DNA from 2 places in the Microbacterium sp. NPDC077184 genome. Region 2 is predicted to be linked to the other one. Evidence: riboswitches for the same ligand, from Rfam matches in the RefSeq annotation. Region 2 holds a riboswitch; the other holds the start of a gene.
What was found. Region 2 has a riboswitch for thiamine pyrophosphate ahead of AB0O93_RS15475 (ECF transporter S component). Riboswitches for the same ligand answer to the same signal wherever they lie in the genome.

Region 1 (8,252 bases), on a different contig from region 2:
CGGACGCGAGGCGCTGCGCCACCTCGCACCCGACCTGCAGGAGTACGACGCCTACGTCTGCGGACCGGCGGGATGGATGGACTCCGTCGTCGCCGACCTCCGCGCCGCCGGGGTCCCGCGGGCGCGCATCCACACCGAATCGTTCAGCATCTGATCGGCATCCGATCGTCCTTCGAGGAGCGCATCATGAAGAAGATCGTCTACAGCATCCTGGTCACCCTGAGCGGCCTGGTGCTGCTCTTCGGGTACCGCACGTCGCACGTCGAGGCTCCGGCGGCCGCGCTCGATTCCGCGAGCACGGCCGGAACGGATGCCGCGGCCGCCGCGGGGTCGGGCGGGACCGGTTCGGCGTCCGCGACGGCGTCGGGGTCGGCGGCCGCGACAGGGTCGGGGGCCGCGACCGATACGGGGGCGGGAGCGTCGGACGCGGCATCCGCGTCGACGAGCAGCGGGTTCACGGACGGCACCTACACCGGCACCACGGCGGGCACACGCTACGGCCCGGTCCAGGTGCAGATCACGGTGGCGGGCGGGCAGATCACCGATGTGCAGGTGCCGCAGTATCCGTCGGGGAATTCGCGCGACCGCCAGATCAACGAGCGCGCGCTGCCGGTGCTCGTGTCCGAGACGATCGACGCGCAGTCCGCCGAGATCCACATGGTGTCCGGCGCGACGTACACGAGCGACGGCTACACGCGGTCGCTGCAGAGCGCGCTCGATGAGGCGCGGGCATGACCGCCGCCCGGCGGCGGCCGCCGCGCCACGTGCATGCCGCTCCGGTCATGGGAAGCACTGCGAGCATCCACGTCATCGGCGACCTCGCGCCGGTCGCCTTCGCAGACGTCGTTCGCGGATGCATGACCGAGCTGCGGCGGGCGGATCGGGTCTTCTCGACGTACCGCGACGACTCCGACCTCCGTCGCATCGCGCGGGGCGAGCTCGCGGTCTGGGACGCCGACCCCCTCTACGCCAAGGTCGTCGCGGCGTGCGCCGCGGCCGAGCGCGACACGGGCGGCCTCTTCCGCGCCGAGTTCGCGGGGGAGTTCGATCCGACCGGTCTCGTGAAGGGATGGGCCGTCGAACGCGCGGCGAGGATGTGGCTCGCTCCGCTGCTCGACGAGCCGGGGCGGGTGCAGGCTGCGGGTCTCACCGTCGGCGGCGACATGCAGCTCTTCGCGGCGGACGGCGCGGACTGGACGTGGAACGTCGGCATCGTCGATCCCGCGGATGCCGGCCGGGTGATCGCGACGGTTCCGGTGCGCAACGGTGCCGTCGCGACATCCGGAACCGCGGAGCGGGGCGCGCACATCGTCGACCCGCGCACGGGAGCGCCCGCGACGGGGGCGGCGTCGGCGACGGTGATCGCCGACAGTCTCACCCGCGCCGACGTGTTCGCCACCGCCGCGGTGGTCGCGGGGATCGAGGACCTGTCCTGGGCGGGGCGGATCCCGGAAGCGTCGGGGGTCGTGGTGAGTCCGGACGGAAGGGTGCGGCGCTTCCTCGGCGGGATCGAGGTGCAGACCTCACCCGCCGCCGCGTGAGGGGCGGCGTGCGCGCGGCTGCGCGTGAAACCGTGGGGAGAAATCGGCGGATTCAGCGTCTGAGACCGGGGTGCGGGCCTGATTCGCCCCGGGGTTTCACCGCGGGGTCTCTGGCGGCGCCCCGGTGTCAGCCCCAGACGCCGTATCCGCGGCGCTGGTCGGTGGCGGGGTCGTGGTGCGGCTGGGGCGTGCCCGCCTCGGCGCCGCCCGAGCGGCGCGAGTCGTAGGTCTCGGTCGCCGGCCGGAAGAACTGCCGGATGCGGGCGAACAGCGACGGCCGGCGCGGGTTGGAGGACATGCCGCGAGAGTAACCCGGTGTGGCCCGCGGGGCCAGGGGCCGTGCGCCGGTCCACGCGGTGAAGAACGCGGGGTGAGCGGCCGTTTCGGGCCGTGCGGCCGGGTGCCGGGCCCCGGATATGCCGCGTTCTTGACCGGAAACGGCCGAGAACGACGCGGCAGTAGAGGCCGCCTCGGCGCGCCGCAGAGGACGCCGGTCGAGGCGGTCTCGGCCGCACCTCGTGAAACCCCGGGGAGAAATCGACGTCTCCGGCCGCGACACGCCGCCGACACGACCGAATCTCCCCGCGCTTTCACCGCGCTGCGGCTCCGGACCGGCCGGACCGGCCGGCCGACCCCCGGCATCCGGGCCTCGGTAGGGTGGAGCGCACACGTGACACGGGGTGCCCCACGGGGCTGAGATGACACCCGTCGAACCTGATCTAGTTCGTACTAGCGAAGGGATGTCGCGCATGACGCGCACGCCACAGCACCTGCTCGAGTTCTCCGTCGATGCGCTGCAGGAGGTGCGGAGATCCGCGCCCCTTGTGCACTGCATCACCAACAGCGTCGTGGTGAATTTCACCGCGAACGCGCTGCTCGCCCTCGGGGCGTCGGCCGCGATGGTCGACATCCCCGACGAGGCGGGGCCCTTCGCGGCCATCGCCTCGGGGCTCCTCGTCAACCTCGGGACGCCGACCGCCGAGCAACGCACCGCGATGCGGGAGGCGGTGACATCGGCGACGGATGCCGGGACCCCGTGGGTCCTCGACCCGGTCGCCGTCGGCGCGCTTCCGGTGCGGACGCCGCTCGGCTTCGAGCTGCGGGATGCCGGTCCGACGATCGTCCGGGGGAACGCCTCCGAGATCATCGCGGTCGGCGGTGCCGGGGTGGGCGGGCGCGGCGTCGACGCCGCCGACGACCTCGCCGCCGCCGAGCCGCACGCCCGCGCCCTCGCCCTCCGGACCGGCGGCATCGTCGCGGTCTCTGGCCCGGTCGACCTCGTGACCGACGGACGCGAGAGCGTTCGGATCTCCAACGGCACTCCGCTCCTGACGCAGGTCACGGGCGGCGGCTGCGCGCTCGGCGCGGTCATGGCGGCCTTCGCGGCCGTCAATGACGACCGTCTCGCCACCACCGTCGCTGCGATCACGGTGTACACGGTCGCCGCGCAGCGCGCCGCGGCGCGGGCGAGCGGTCCCGGCAGCTTCGCGGTGGGGTTCCTCGACGCGCTCGCCGAGGTCGACGGCGATGCGCTCCGCCGCGCGGCGGTCATCTCGATCGACGCGACCGGGGAGTCGCCCGCATGACCCGCCTCGACCTCTCGGTCTACCTCGTCACCGACACACGTCAGGCGACGGGTGCCGGGCACGACCTCGTCGACGTCGCCGTCGCCGCCGCGCGCGGCGGAGTCACCGCGGTGCAGGTGCGGGAGAAGGATGCCGCCGCGGCGGCGTTCCTCGACACCGTCGTCCGCCTCGCCGAGGCGCTGCCCGACGAGGTCGCGCTGCTCGTCAACGACCGCGTCGACGTCTACCTCGCCGCGCGCCGGGCGTTCCCGCGCGGGTTCGCCGGCCGCGCCCACGGCGTGCACGTCGGCCAGTCCGATCTGCCGGCGCCGGTCGTGCGGGAACTCATCGGCGACGACACCGTGCTCGGACTCAGCGCCGCGACTCCGGCACAGCTTGCCGAGGCCGCGTCGAGCCCGGCGCGCATCGACTACGTCGGGATCGGCGCGCTCCACGTCACGCAGACGAAGAAGGATGCGCCCGCACCGCTCGGGCATGCGCGGTTCGCCGAGCTCGCGGCATCCGTCGCCATGCCGTCCGTCGCGATCGGGGGCGTGACCGCCGCCGATCTGCCGCGGCTGCGAGCCGCCGGGGCAGCCGGTGCCGCGGTGGTGTCGGCGGTGTGCGCGGCGGCGGATCCGGCATCCGCTGCCCGAGAACTTCGGCGTGCGTGGGAGGTCGGCGAATGAGCGGGCGGCTGCGGGTCGTGCCGCGGGCCGTGCCGCGGGTGCTGAGCGTCGCGGGGACGGACCCGACCGGCGGGGCGGGCGTCCAGGCCGATCTCAAGAGCATCGCCGCGAACGGCGGATACGGCATGGCGGTGGTCACCGCGCTCGTCGCGCAGAACACGCGTGGGGTGCGCGCGGTCCATATGCCGCCCGTGGAATTCCTCGCCCAGCAGCTGGATGCCGTCTCGGACGACGTCGCGATCGACGCCGTGAAGATCGGGATGCTCGGCACGGTCGAGGTGATCCACGCGGTCGAGGAGTGGCTCGTGCGGGTGCGTCCGCCGGTGGTCGTGCTGGACCCGGTCATGATCGCCACGAGCGGCGATCGCCTGCTCGACCGCGAAGCCGAGGAGGCGCTGCGGGCGCTCGTCGCGCGGGTCGACCTGGTGACGCCGAACATTCCGGAGCTCGCGATCCTTGCGGGGGAGCCGGTGGCGACGGGCTGGGACGAGGTGCTCGCGCAGGCGGCGCGCGTCGCCGACCGGCACGGCGTGTGCGTGCTCGCCAAGGGCGGGCACCTCGGGCGTGAGGACGGCGGACAGCGGATGCCGGACGCACTCGTGTCTCCCGACGGCGACGTGGTCGAGTTCTCCGGCATCCGGATCGACACGTCGAACACGCACGGCACCGGGTGCTCGCTGTCGGCGGCGCTCGCGACCCGCGTCGCGCGAACGGGGGACTGGGCGACGGCGACGGCGGAGACCAAGCGATGGCTGGCCGAGAGCATCCGGCACGGCGCGGAGCTCGAGGTCGGGCACGGGAACGGCCCGGTCAGCCACTTCGCGGGGCTCTGGGCGCGCGGCGGGCTGTCGACGCGCCCGACGCCCGAGGCTGTGCGGAACGACTGGTGGGAGGAGATCGCGACGGAGCGTGCCGCGATCGATGCGCTGCCGTTCGTCCGCGGGCTGGGTGACGGCACACTCGCCCGAGACGAGTTCACGGCCTACCTCGCCCAGGATGCGCTGTACCTCCGCGACTACGCGCGGGTGCTCGCGGAGGCCAGCCGACGAGCCCCCGACCAGGAGGCGCAGGCGTTCTGGGCCCTCGGCGCGCACGGGGCGCTGGCCGCCGAGATGCAGCTGCACGAGAGCTGGCTGGGGGAGTCCGCGGGAACGGATGCCGTCACCCCGGCGCCCGTCACGGTCGCGTACCTCGACCATCTGCTCGCCGTCGCCGCGCGGGGAGACTACGCGGTGCTCATCGCGGGGCTGCTGCCCTGCTTCTGGCTGTATCAGGATGTCGGAACCCGCCTGCATGCTCTGTCCCATGCCGATCACCCCTACCGCTCCTGGCTCGACACCTACGGAGACGCGGCGTTCGCGGCATCCACCGCCCGGGCGATCGAGATCGTGACGACGGCCGCCGCGGCGGCGGACGAGGGAACGCGTGCGGCGATGCTCGGGGCGTTCCTCCGGTCGTCGCGCCACGAAGTCGCGTTCTTCGCCGAGGCCGGGAAGACGCTCGCTCCCGCAGCGCGGCAGCGGCACGCGATCGTTACCGGGTTGTAACTGTGGCAATTCTGCGTTTTTCCTGAGAGTCGCTATGGTTGCTCGGACATAGACCTGCCCGAGGGTCGCTACACAACCACTCCCCAAAAGATACGGAACTCCCCATGAAGAAATCCCTCGCGGCTGTCGCAGTTGCCGGTGCCATCGTCTTGACCGGCGCTTCCGCGGCCCACGCCTATCCCGTCGACATCGGCTGCACCGTCAGCCCCGGAACCGTCGCCGTCGGCCAGTCGGCCACGATCAGCTGCGTCGCGTTCAACGACGACTTCCCCGCCACCTTCACCGTCACCGGCCCCGGCGTCGTCCAGGGCGTGACCCTCACCTCGGTCTCCGCGTCCGCGGTGAGCTCGGCATCCGTCACGAAGGATGTCGTGAACGGTGAGACCTCGGCGACCTTCACCCCGCCGACCGCGGCCGAGTACGAGATCACCGTCACGCAGGACGGCGGCGAGTTCGGTTCCTTCGCCGACTCGCTCGCGATCACCGTCATCGAGGGCTCGGCCTCCGGCGGCACCGGCGGCTCCGGCGCGGAGGGCGGCCTGCCCGCCACCGGTGGCGACGTCCCCGGCGCAGCTCTGTGGCTCGGCGTCGGCGCGCTCGGCGTCGGCGGCATCGCGGTTGCGGCCGCGGCGGCACGTCGCCGCGCATCGCGCGTCTGACCTCGCTGAATCCGCGCACTCCGCGGTGACAACGCTCACGAAAGACGGTCGGGTGGCCTACACCCGGCCGTCTTTCGCGCTCGCCGTGGCAGCGGCGGCATGGCTCGTGACCGCGGGGCTGTTGCTGTGGACCGACGAGGGCGCCGGTGCGGACGGGACCGGACCCGGGTGGTTCTGGATGCTCGGCGAGCTCGAACGCCCCTTGCTGGCGCTCGCCTTCGTCGCGCTCCCGCTCACGGCGGGTGCTCTGGTCGCCGCGCGGTGGGCGGGGCGCGGTGCGGTCGGGCGGGTGCTCGGAATCCGTCCGTGGCGATGGAATGACGCCCTCGTGGGTGTGGCGATCGCGCTCGTGGTGCGCGCCGCCGTCGAGGTGGTCCAGCCGACGACCGGGACCCTCGGCGGACCGTTCGGCGCCCCGGTCGGCGTCGTCACGGTCGGCGTGCTGGGGGCGGTCGTAGTGGCGCCCGTCGTGGAGGAGGTGTTCTTCCGCGGGTTGATGCTGCGCGCGATCGTCGATGCCCTTGCGGGGTGGGTTCGCGTGGTTGCCGCCGTCATCGCGGTGGCCGTGTCGACGGTGGCGTTCGTGGTGCTCCACCTGGTCACGCTCGGACCGCTGGCGCCGGTGGGCCTCCTGGTCGGGACGATCGGGATCGGAGTCGGATGCGGGGTGCTCGCGGTGGTGACCGGACGGATCGGCGGCGCCCTCGTCGCACACGTCGTTTTCAACGCCCTCGGCATCCTTCTCATCGTTCTCTAACCGTTTTCGGGTGCTTTTCGGCTGTTTTGTCCCCCGAAAGGCCTACAGACGTCGGCTGTGGCGCCTGCGTAGGCTGGAGCTCGAGAGTACGGACCCCAGCCTGCTCTTCATGTCCGTCCTAGATCGTCGCTTCGGGTGCGACTCGTATCATCCGGACGGGCAGCGGCCCGCGGCCCCCCACCGCGGGCCGCTTCATTTTTGCCCGGGGGCGGTGTCGCGGGTGCGGCCGGTCTGCCGGAAGCGGCTCCGTGCTGTACCGAACTCCTCCGTTTCGCGCGCCGGTCGGCCTCTCAGCGGAGTGTTCGCGCGCACCGCCGCCGTTCTTGAGGAGTTGGGCCCGCCCCACCGGCCGAAAGCCGGATCCGGAGGCCCCACCTCCCCGGTTCACGTGTCGCCTCGTGCGGGTGCTGCCGCTTCCCACCCGCAGGACGCGACGAGTGAACGGAGGACTGCCCGGCGAGTCACCGATCTCGGCGACGGATCATCCCTCCGATCAGGATGCCGACGATGACCGCCGCCGCGATCCAGAGCGCGATCGCGGCGGCGATGAAGATGACTGCGGAGACGACGTCGTCCATCACAGATCCCCCTCCCCAGGGGTATCCAGCGGGAGGATCGGGCACCCTCCGTGCGAGAACTGTACGCCCGGATGCCGGCGCGTGGGCTTGCGGCCGCGAAACGATCCGGTATCGCTTCGCCCGCGTACCGAACTCCTCTTGTCCGAGACGAACACCGCCCAAGTGAGCCGCCTCGGGCACCGGGGCCCCGATGCTGAGGAGTTCGGTACGCGATTTTCCGACGACCCGGGTCCGGTGCCCCCGCTACCGCTCGCGTTCCCGGACCGCAAGGGCCCGGCATCCGTCGACGGTGCGCGAGATGATCGACCCATGAGTTCCTCCACCCGCGCCACGTCCGGAACCGACGCGCGGCGCCGGGGGTGGTGGGCGCGGGTGAACGAGTCGATCGAGTCGCGACTGTGGCCGGTGCCGTTCACCGTCGTCGTGCTCGCCGTGCTCGTGGGCATCGTGATGCCGCAGCTCGACATCGCCGTCGACGAGTCCCTCCCCGACACCGTCGACTCGCTCGTCTTCAACGGCGGCGCGGAGACCGCGCGCACCGTCCTCTCCTCGATCGCAGGGTCGCTCATCACCGTGACCTCGCTGACGTTCTCGCTCACCGTCGTGGCGCTGCAGCTCGCCAGCAGCCAGGCGTCTCCGCGGGTCCTTCGGTTGTTCGCCCGCGACCGCCAGGTGCACTGGACGCTCGCCGCCTTCCTCGGAACCTTCGCGTACTCGCTCACGGTCCTCCGCTCGGTGCGCTCCGACACCGAGCAGATCCCCGAGTTCGTCCCGCGTATCGCGGTCACACTCGGCTTCCTCCTCACGCTTGTGAGCGTCGGCACCCTCGTCTTCTTCCTCGCACATCTGGCCGCGCAGCTGCGCGTCGAGACGATGCTCAAAGACATCCATGCCGAGACCGACCGGACGATCGACC
Region 2 (8,252 bases):
AGCTCGGCCTGGTGTTCTTCGCGCTCGCCCTCATCTCGGACGGCGCGTGGGCGCTCGCCGCCGCGGCGGCGCGCACGTGGTTCGGCCGCTCGCCGAAGCGCCTTGCGACGCTGTCGGCCACCGGTGGCGGCATGATGATCGGGCTCGGGGGCGTCCTGCTCTTCAGCGGATCGACCCACTGACCCGCCCGGCGGCCGACCCGTCCTCAGAGGAAGATGTCGGGGAAGAGCGCGTCGTCGGGGGTGCCGGGCACCGCGGCGTATCGCGAGAAGTCGGTGACGCCCGCCTCTTCCAGCACGTCTTCGACGATGAGCGTCTGACCGGTGTACGACGACGCCGGCCGCGTGACGACCTCGTAGGCGGCGTCGGCGTAGATCTCCGGCGTGCGACTGACCTTCATCATGCGGTCGCCGCCGAGGGAGAACTGCACTGCGGCGGTCGCGATCGTCGTCCGCGGCCACAGCGTGTTCGCCGCGATCCCGGCGGAGGCGAACTCCGCCCCGATCCCGAGCGTCGCCATGGTCATCCCGTACTTCGCCAGCGTGTAGCCGGTGTGGGCGCCGAGCCACTTCGGCGAGAGGTTCAAGGGCGGCGAGAGCGACAGGATGTGCGGGTTCTCGGCATCCTTCAGCATCGGCAGCGCCGCGCGCGAGAGCAGGAACGTCCCGCGCACGTTGACGTCCTGCATCAGGTCGTACTTCTTCATCGACAGAGCTTCGGTGCCCGACAGGTCGACGACGGAGGCGTTGTTGACGACGACGTCGATGCCGCCGAACTCGCCCTGGGTCATCAGGACCGCCTCGGTCACGTCGTCGTCGTTGCGGACGTCGCCGACGATCGGGAGGGCGTTGCCGCCGGCCGCACGGATCTGCTCGGCCGCGGTGTGCACGGTGCCTTCGAGCTTCGGATGCGGGGTGTCGGTCTTGGCGAGGATGGCGACGTTGGCCCCGTCGCGGGCGGCGCGCAGCGCGATCGCCAGACCGATGCCGCGGCTGCCCCCGGAGAGGAGCACGGTCTTCCCCGCGAGGCTCGTGCGCGACGCACTCGTCTCGCCGGGGGTGTTCACGGAGTCGTTCTCGGTCATCGGGCGTCCTTTCCGGAAGCGAAGGCCCGGATGCGTGCGGCCGCCTCCGGGGTGTCGAATCGTGCGCCGATCGTGGCGGACTCATCGGCGAGGTTGGCGGCGAAGTCGCGCTCCGCACCGGCGCGGACGAGCCGCTTGGCCTGACCGTACGCCCCCGTGGCCCCCGAGAGCCAGCTCCGGGCGACGGCGAGCGCCCGCTCGGCGACGTCGGCGGCCGGGACGACCTCGGTCACGAGACCCCAGTCGAGGGCCGTGTCCGCATCGATCGTGACGTCCTGCAGCAGCATCCGCAGGGCTCGTCGCTGACCGACGGCCGCGGGGAGGAGGGTGGAGACCCCGAGGTCGGGGGTGAGTCCGATCTCGGCGTACTTGCTCACGAAGCGCGCACTCTCGGACGCGACGATGTAGTCCGCCGCGAGCATGAGGCCGAGCCCGCCGCCGGCGACGGCGCCCTGGACGGCGGCGACGACGGGAATCGACGATTCCACGAACGCACGGATGCCGTCGTGGATGACGTGCGCGGTCTCGGTGACGGCCCCGCCGTCGGCGCCGGACGTGGCCATCTCGCGGACGTCGCCCCCGGCGCAGAACGCCGGCCCCGACGCCTCGAGCAGGATCGCCCCGACCGTGTCGTCCGCGGTGATCTCGCGCGCGATGTCACGCCAGCGTCGACCCATCGCGAATCCCATCGCGTTGAGCGACGCCGGACGGTTGAAGCGCACGCGTGCGAGAGCACCCTCGCGCGTGAGCAGGATCGACGAGGCGTCTGCGCCCGTGTCGGTGCCCTCTGCGGTCATGTCGGTGCCTTCCACGCTCATTTCGGTGCCATCCGGATCGCGCCGTCGAGGCGGATCGTCTCGCCGTTCAGGTAGCCGTTGTCGACGATCGCCATCACCAGGCGCGCGTACTCGTCGGGTTTCCCGAGCCGAGCCGGGTAGGGCACCTGCTGGCCGAGCGAGTCCTGCGCGGGCTGCGGGAGACCGGCGAGCATCGGCGTCTCCATGATTCCGGGCGCGATGGTGACCACGCGGATCGCGTGGCGGGCGAGCTCGCGGGCGATGGGGAGGGTCATCGCGTGCACGCCGCCCTTGCTGGCGGCGTAGGCGGGCTGTCCGATCTGCCCGTCGAAGGCGGCGACGCTCGCGGTGCTGACGATCACGCCGCGATCGCCCGACGCGTCCGGCTCGGTGCGGGCGATCGCCGCGGCGCCGTGGGCGATGACCGTGTAGGTGCCGAGGAGGTTCACCCGCAGGATGCGCTCGAAGTCGGCGATCGGGGTGGGGACGCCGTCCCGGTCGAGGACCTTCGCGGGCGGGGCGATCCCCGCGCAGTTGACGACGACGCGCAGGGGGCCCGCCTCGCTCGCCTGCGCCACGGTGGCGGCGACCTGCTCGGGGTCGGTCACGTCGGCCGCGGCGAAGGACGCGCCGATCTCGGCCGCGACGGCGGCCCCGGGAGACCCGGGGAGGTCGACGAGCGTGACGGCGGCGCCGGCGTCGATGAGGCGTCGGGCCGTGGCGAGGCCCAGGCCGCTGGCACCGCCGGTGACCAGGGCGGCGGAGGAGGTGAGGTCCATCCGTTCTCCTTCGAACTGCGCCCGGAGGCGTCGACATCACATGTCAGCTTAGGCGGGACTGCGTCTCACGAGGAATCGGGGTCAGCCGGGGCCGAGGATGAAGTTCCACGTGCCGACGGCGAGCGCGGCGGCCACGGCGACGAGGGCGATCCCCGCCCCCACGGCGATGAGCGCCCATTCGCGCCCGCCGAACGTCGAGATCCGCGCCCACGTCCGCGGCCCCGGAGCCCCGAAGCCGCGCGCTTCCATCGCGGTGGCGAGCTTCGCCCCGCGACGGATGGACAGCACGAGCAGCGCGAACGCCATCCCGAGGAACCGGCGCAGCCGCCCCCGGTCGGCAACGCCGCGCGCGCGGCGGGCGAGTTCGAGCGCGCGCCAGTCGTCGAGGAAGAGGCCGACCATCCGCAGGCCCGCGAGAGCGCCGAGCACGAACCGCGCCGGAAGACGCCAGATCTGCGACAGCCCGTCGGCGAGATCGGTGGGGTCGACGCTCGCGAACAGCACGACCGACGGCAGGGCGATGGCGAGCACGCGGAGCGTGGTCGCGAGGGCCAGCTCGAGCGATCCGTCGCTGACGCGCACCGCGAGCCACTCGACGTAGATCTGTCCGCTCGTCCGCCCGTAGAGGGCGATCGTCACGCCGGTGAGCGGAGCGAGAGCCCAGACGAGCCACGTCCGCCGCCAGAACTCGCCCCACCGGAGCCCCGCCCACGGCATCAGGAGCAGCTCGACGAGGAGCGCCGCGCCGGCCGAGACGACGTCGAGGGTCAGCACGAGCGGCACGGTGAGCACCATCGTCGCGGCGAGCTTCGCCACGGGGTTCACCCGCGCCATCGTGCTCGTGCGCGCCCGATCCGGTGCCAGCGTCATCGCGTCGCTCCGCGGATCTCGACCCGCGTGGCACGGAGGGCGCGCACGACGTCGGCGTCATGCGTGATCGTCACGATCGCGGACCCCTCGTCCCGCAGGCGCGCGAGGAGCGCGACCATCTCCGCCCACGTCCGCGCGTCCTGCCCGAACGTCGGCTCATCGAGGACCAGCACCCGGGGCGCCGTGGCGAGCGCCGCGGCCACCGTCAGGCGGCGCTTCTCCCCACCGGAGAGCGTGTACGGGTTGGCTGCGGCCAGATGATCCAGCCGGAGCCGCGCGAGGAGCTCGTCGACCACGGCCTCCCGCGCCGCGGCATCCTGTCCGAGAGCGCGCGGCCCGACCTCGAGCTCCCCCCGCACCGTTCGCTCGAGGAGCTGATGCTCGGGATCCTGGAAGACCGTGCCGATCCGTGTCAGCAGCTGGCGGGAGCGCCAGCGGATCGGTGTGGGACCCGCCCCGGCGGCGAGCGCGTCGGATGCCTCGAGGAGACCGGATGCCGGAGCGATCAGCCCCGCGAGCGTCAGCCCGAGCGTCGACTTCCCCGACCCGTTCGGCCCGGTGATCGCCAGCGCCGCGCCGGCGCGGACCTCCAGGTCGATGCCGGAGGCCACGGGGCTGCCCGCCACCCGCTGCACGGCCAGGTCGCGCGCCCGCAGCAGCACGTCACCGGGCGGCGACGCGGGAGGAGCGGGGTGCGGCGGGGGCGAGGCGGGGACCCAGACCCCGGCATCCGTCAACCGCGCGCGCTCGGCGCCCAGGACCTCGTCGGGTGTCCCGTCGGCGATCACCCCGTCGCCGCCCGCACCGAGGACGACCACGCGCGTGACCAGCGGGAGCCACACCTCCACGCGGTGCTCGACGACCACGAGGGTCGCCGGATGGGCGTCGAGGAGTCCACCGACCGCGGCGCGCACCTCCGCGGCCCCGTCCGGATCGAGGTTGGCGGTGGGTTCGTCGAGCAGGATCAGCCCCGGCCGCATCGCGAGGACGCCGGCCAGCGCCATCCGCTGCTTCTGACCGCCGGAGAGCTCCTTCGTCGGACGGTCCAAGGGGACGTCCAGCCCCACGGCGTCGCGGGCGGCGTGCACGCGCGGCCAGATCTCGTCGTGCGGGATGCCGAGGTTCTCGCAGCCGAAGGCGATGTCGTCGCCCACCCGGGCGAGGATCACCTGCGCGTCGGGATCCTGCAGGAGCAGGCCCGCGCGCCCGCGCGCGGCCTCCGCGGGAACGTCGTCGAGGAGCAGCTCCCCCTCGGACTCGCCCTCCTCGGCACCGCCGAGGACACCCGCGAGCCCCTGGAGGAGCGTGGACTTCCCGGCCCCGGATGCGCCGAGGAGGAGGACCCGCTCCCCCGGCTCGATCCGCAGGTCCACGCCTCGCACCGCCCAGGCGCGCCGCGACGCGTGCCGCCAGCCCCACCCGCGCACCCGCACCGCGGCCGCGGCGCCCGGCATCCGCGACACGCTCAGACGCGGGTGCGGTGCGCGCGACCCGACGCGAACCGGTCGAGCGCGCCGGTGGCGGCGAGCCCGCGCGCGATCGCCCACGACAGGGCACCGGCGATCACCGCGCCCGAGATCATCGTGCTGACGAGGTAGACCACCACGAAGGTGATGTCGGCGCCGGCGTACCAGAGCAGGAGGTTGTTCACGCCGCCGAAGAGCGCGGCCCCGATCCCCGCGAGGACGGCGACCGGCAGCGACCAGCGGCGGTAGAAGAAGGCGAGGAAGACGAGCTCGGCGCCGAGGCCCTGGATGAGGCCCGCCTCGAGCGTGAGGAACGCCCCCCACGTGTTGCCGACCAGCGTGAGGGCCGACACGGCCGCCGCGACGAGTTCGGTGTACACCGCCGCGCCGGGCTTGCGGATGATGAGGGCGCCGAGGACGCCCGCGAACAGCCAGGGTCCGTCGAGGAGTCCCTGGAGCCCCGGCAGGAGCGGTTCGAGGAAGGCGCTCGGACCGCGGTACGCGACGTTCCAGAGCAGGAAGACGAGTCCGCACGCGACGCCGAGGACGCTGGCGACGACGATGTCCACGACGCGCCAGCGGTGGGTCCGCGGCGGCGTCGAGGTGGGGACGGACGTGGACGTGGATGCAGACATCGATGCTCCTCCCTGCGCCGGCATGATCCGGATCAGGTTCGACGGTCGAAGCGTGGTTCGCTTCCTCTCAGCCCGGCTCACCGGACTCCCGTGGTTGTGCGCTCGAGTATAGCGGCGCCCGGGCGCGGTATCTTGGCCGGGTGAGCGTGGACGAAGCCCCCGCGACGACGCGTCGCGCCCGTCGGGAGACCGTCGCGTCGACGACGGGCCCGACCCCGACGGGGGCGCTGGCGTGGGTCGACCCGGAGCGGGTGACGGGCGCGTCGACCCGGACCGACTTCGCCACGGCATCCGCTCCCTTCGTCCCGGTCGAACCCGACCTGCTCGCCGACGCCCCGCGCCGCTCGATCCTGCGCCCGGGGGTCCTCATCCCGGTCGGCGTGTTCGCCGCGCTCGCCGGCGCCTACGCCGCCACCACCCTCCTGTGGCCGCTGCACGCCGTGGCACCGGAAGTGGCCCCCGTGCAGGTCGAGCCGATCGCCTCGGTCGCAGCCGTCCCGGCCTGGCCGGGAGTGGGTTCGGCGGCGATCGCCGTCGAGGGCATCGACGGGACGCTCGCGTCGTCGCTGGATCCGGCATCCATCGCCAGCATCACCAAGGTGGTCACGGCGCTGATGATCCTCGACGAGCTGCCCCTCGCGCCGGGGGAGCAGGGACCGGAGTACCGCTTCGGCTACACCGACATGCTCGAGTACTGGGATTACCGCGCCCGTGGCGAGTCCGCCCTCGACGTGCCCATCGACGGAGTGCTCACCGAGTATCAGATGCTCGAGGGCATCCTCGTGGGCTCGGCGAACAACTACGCCGAGCGTCTCGCGTCGACGATCTGGCCCTCGGACCAGGTCTTCTCCTCGGCGGCGCGCTCCTGGCTGTCGACCCACGGCATCCCCGGGGTGACCGTCGTCGAGCCGACGGGGATCGACGGCGGCAACACCGCGACGGCCGAGTCGCTCATCCCCCTGGCCAAGAAGGCGATGGAGAACCCGGTCGTCGCCGAGATCGTCGCGAAACAGGCCGTCGAGCTCCCGGGCGCCGGCCGGGTGGAGAACACCAACGGACTCCTCGCCGACCCCGGCGTCCTCGGCATCAAGACCGGCACCCTCGACGCGTGGAATCTCCTGTCGGCGAAGGATGTCGTCGCCGGCGACACCACCGTCCGGCTGTACGCCGCGGTCCTCGGTCAGCCCGACGACGCCGCACGGGTCGAGGCCTCGCGCGCGCTGTACGCGCAGCTGGAGCAGGAGCTGCAGCCTCGACCGTCCGTCACCGCCGACACCGTCGCGGGGCTCGTCCGCACGGAATGGGGCGAAGAGGTCTCGATCGTCACCGCGAGCGACGCGGCCGTCGTCCTGTGGAACGGCGGTGCCGGAACGGTGTCGACCCGGTACGACCTCGGCGACGCCCGCACCGCCGGCGACGTCGTCGGAGCGCTCTCGGTCGACGGTCCGCTCGACGACGCCCTCGTCGACCTGCGGCTGGCCGAAGACATCGAGCCCCCGAGCGCCTGGTGGCGCCTCACCCACCCGCTCGAGCTCTTCGGCCTCGACGACTGAGGCGGGAACCGGCGCGGACCTCAGGCGAAGCGGACGCGCTGCTGCAGCCGCGTGCGGGCGTCGAAGACCTCGTTGCCGCCCATCGCGCGCGCGCCCGTGAGCCCGCGACGGAGGATCGTCGACAGCGCACTGCGGGCGACGACCGCGACGGGCACGCCGCGCACCTTGCCGAGCTCGGTGATCGCCTGATCGAGGTCGTCATCGGGAAGCACCACGATCGCGCCGCGGAACCGCACCCCCGCCGCACGCCCCATGCCGCGCACGCGCGCGACGAGGTCCGCGATCGGCGTGCCCACCACACCGTCGCCCACGATCTCGCCGCGGCGGACACCGACCGGTCCGCCGAAGTCCTCCGACAGCACCCCGTAGAGGCCGCTCGGGCCCAGCACGATGTGGTCGATCTTGTCGTCGGGCCCCGCGTCGCGTCCTTCGGCCATCACGTCGTGCCACACCGTGTACCCCATGCCGAGATCGGCGACGATGCGGGCGGTCGCCTCCTCGGCGAGCGCGTCGGCGAGGAGGCGCCGCAGATGGTGCGGGGCGGTGCGCACGAGAGCGGGGTCGTACGGGTCCTCCAGCGGAACGCCGCGGCCGACCCACTCGCGCATGAGGTCGAGGTAGCGTTCGCGTCGCCAGCCGCCCGGATGCCCGTGCGAGCGGGCGCGCGGACGGGTGTCGCGCGAGGCCGCCCGCGGGGCGCGCCAGGAGGTGGCATCGGAGGCCGACCCCGCGGCATCCGACCACTCCGGCGCCTCGCTCGAGCCGAAGCCGTGCCCGCGGTCGTACGCCGCGCGCGCATCGGCGGTGCCGACGAGCTCCCACGCGCGCTGGACCTGCACGAAGGTCGCGGCGTCACCGCCGGTGTCGGGGTGGGTCTGTCGCAGTCGCAGGCGGTAGGCCTTGCGGAGGGCGTCGTCGTCGACGTCGGGGGCGACCCCCAGCACGTCGTACGCGGAGGCCGACAGCGGGCTGTCGAACATCCCGCTCCTTCCTCAGTCGTTCTCGGGTCGTCTCTCGTTCCGGCGGGCGTAAGCCGCCGCGCTGCGGCTCGACAGCGCGAGCAGCAGC

Region 1: it holds a riboswitch for thiamine pyrophosphate, as region 2 does, so the genes downstream of both, thiM (hydroxyethylthiazole kinase) here and AB0O93_RS15475 (ECF transporter S component) in region 2, are expected to answer to the same signal.

Annotation. Positions count from the first base shown of each region.
Region 1 covers NZ_JBFBMM010000005.1:32,790-41,041, forward strand. Annotated here, with positions in the region: gene AB0O93_RS10440 (ferredoxin reductase family protein) at 1-154, shown strand, start outside; gene AB0O93_RS10445 (FMN-binding protein) at 187-735, shown strand; gene AB0O93_RS10450 (FAD:protein FMN transferase) at 732-1,541, shown strand; gene AB0O93_RS10455 (hypothetical protein) at 1,669-1,839, opposite strand; TPP riboswitch at 2,208-2,299, shown strand; gene thiM (hydroxyethylthiazole kinase) at 2,291-3,127, shown strand; gene thiE (thiamine phosphate synthase) at 3,124-3,795, shown strand; gene AB0O93_RS10470 (bifunctional hydroxymethylpyrimidine kinase/phosphomethylpyrimidine kinase) at 3,792-5,342, shown strand; gene AB0O93_RS10475 (hypothetical protein) at 5,447-6,001, shown strand; gene AB0O93_RS10480 (CPBP family glutamic-type intramembrane protease) at 6,054-6,758, shown strand; gene AB0O93_RS10485 (DUF2254 domain-containing protein) at 7,646-8,252, shown strand, end outside.
Region 2 covers NZ_JBFBMM010000010.1:38,484-46,735, reverse strand. Annotated here, with positions in the region: gene AB0O93_RS15505 (LysE family translocator) at 1-182, shown strand, start outside; gene AB0O93_RS15500 (NAD(P)-dependent oxidoreductase) at 206-1,084, opposite strand; gene AB0O93_RS15495 (enoyl-CoA hydratase/isomerase family protein) at 1,081-1,881, opposite strand; gene AB0O93_RS15490 (SDR family NAD(P)-dependent oxidoreductase) at 1,899-2,660, opposite strand; gene AB0O93_RS15485 (energy-coupling factor transporter transmembrane component T) at 2,742-3,530, opposite strand; gene AB0O93_RS15480 (ATP-binding cassette domain-containing protein) at 3,527-4,984, opposite strand; gene AB0O93_RS15475 (ECF transporter S component) at 4,996-5,631, opposite strand; TPP riboswitch at 5,624-5,733, opposite strand; gene AB0O93_RS15470 (D-alanyl-D-alanine carboxypeptidase) at 5,772-7,184, shown strand; gene AB0O93_RS15465 (DnaJ domain-containing protein) at 7,205-8,164, opposite strand; gene AB0O93_RS15460 (hypothetical protein) at 8,177-8,252, opposite strand, start outside.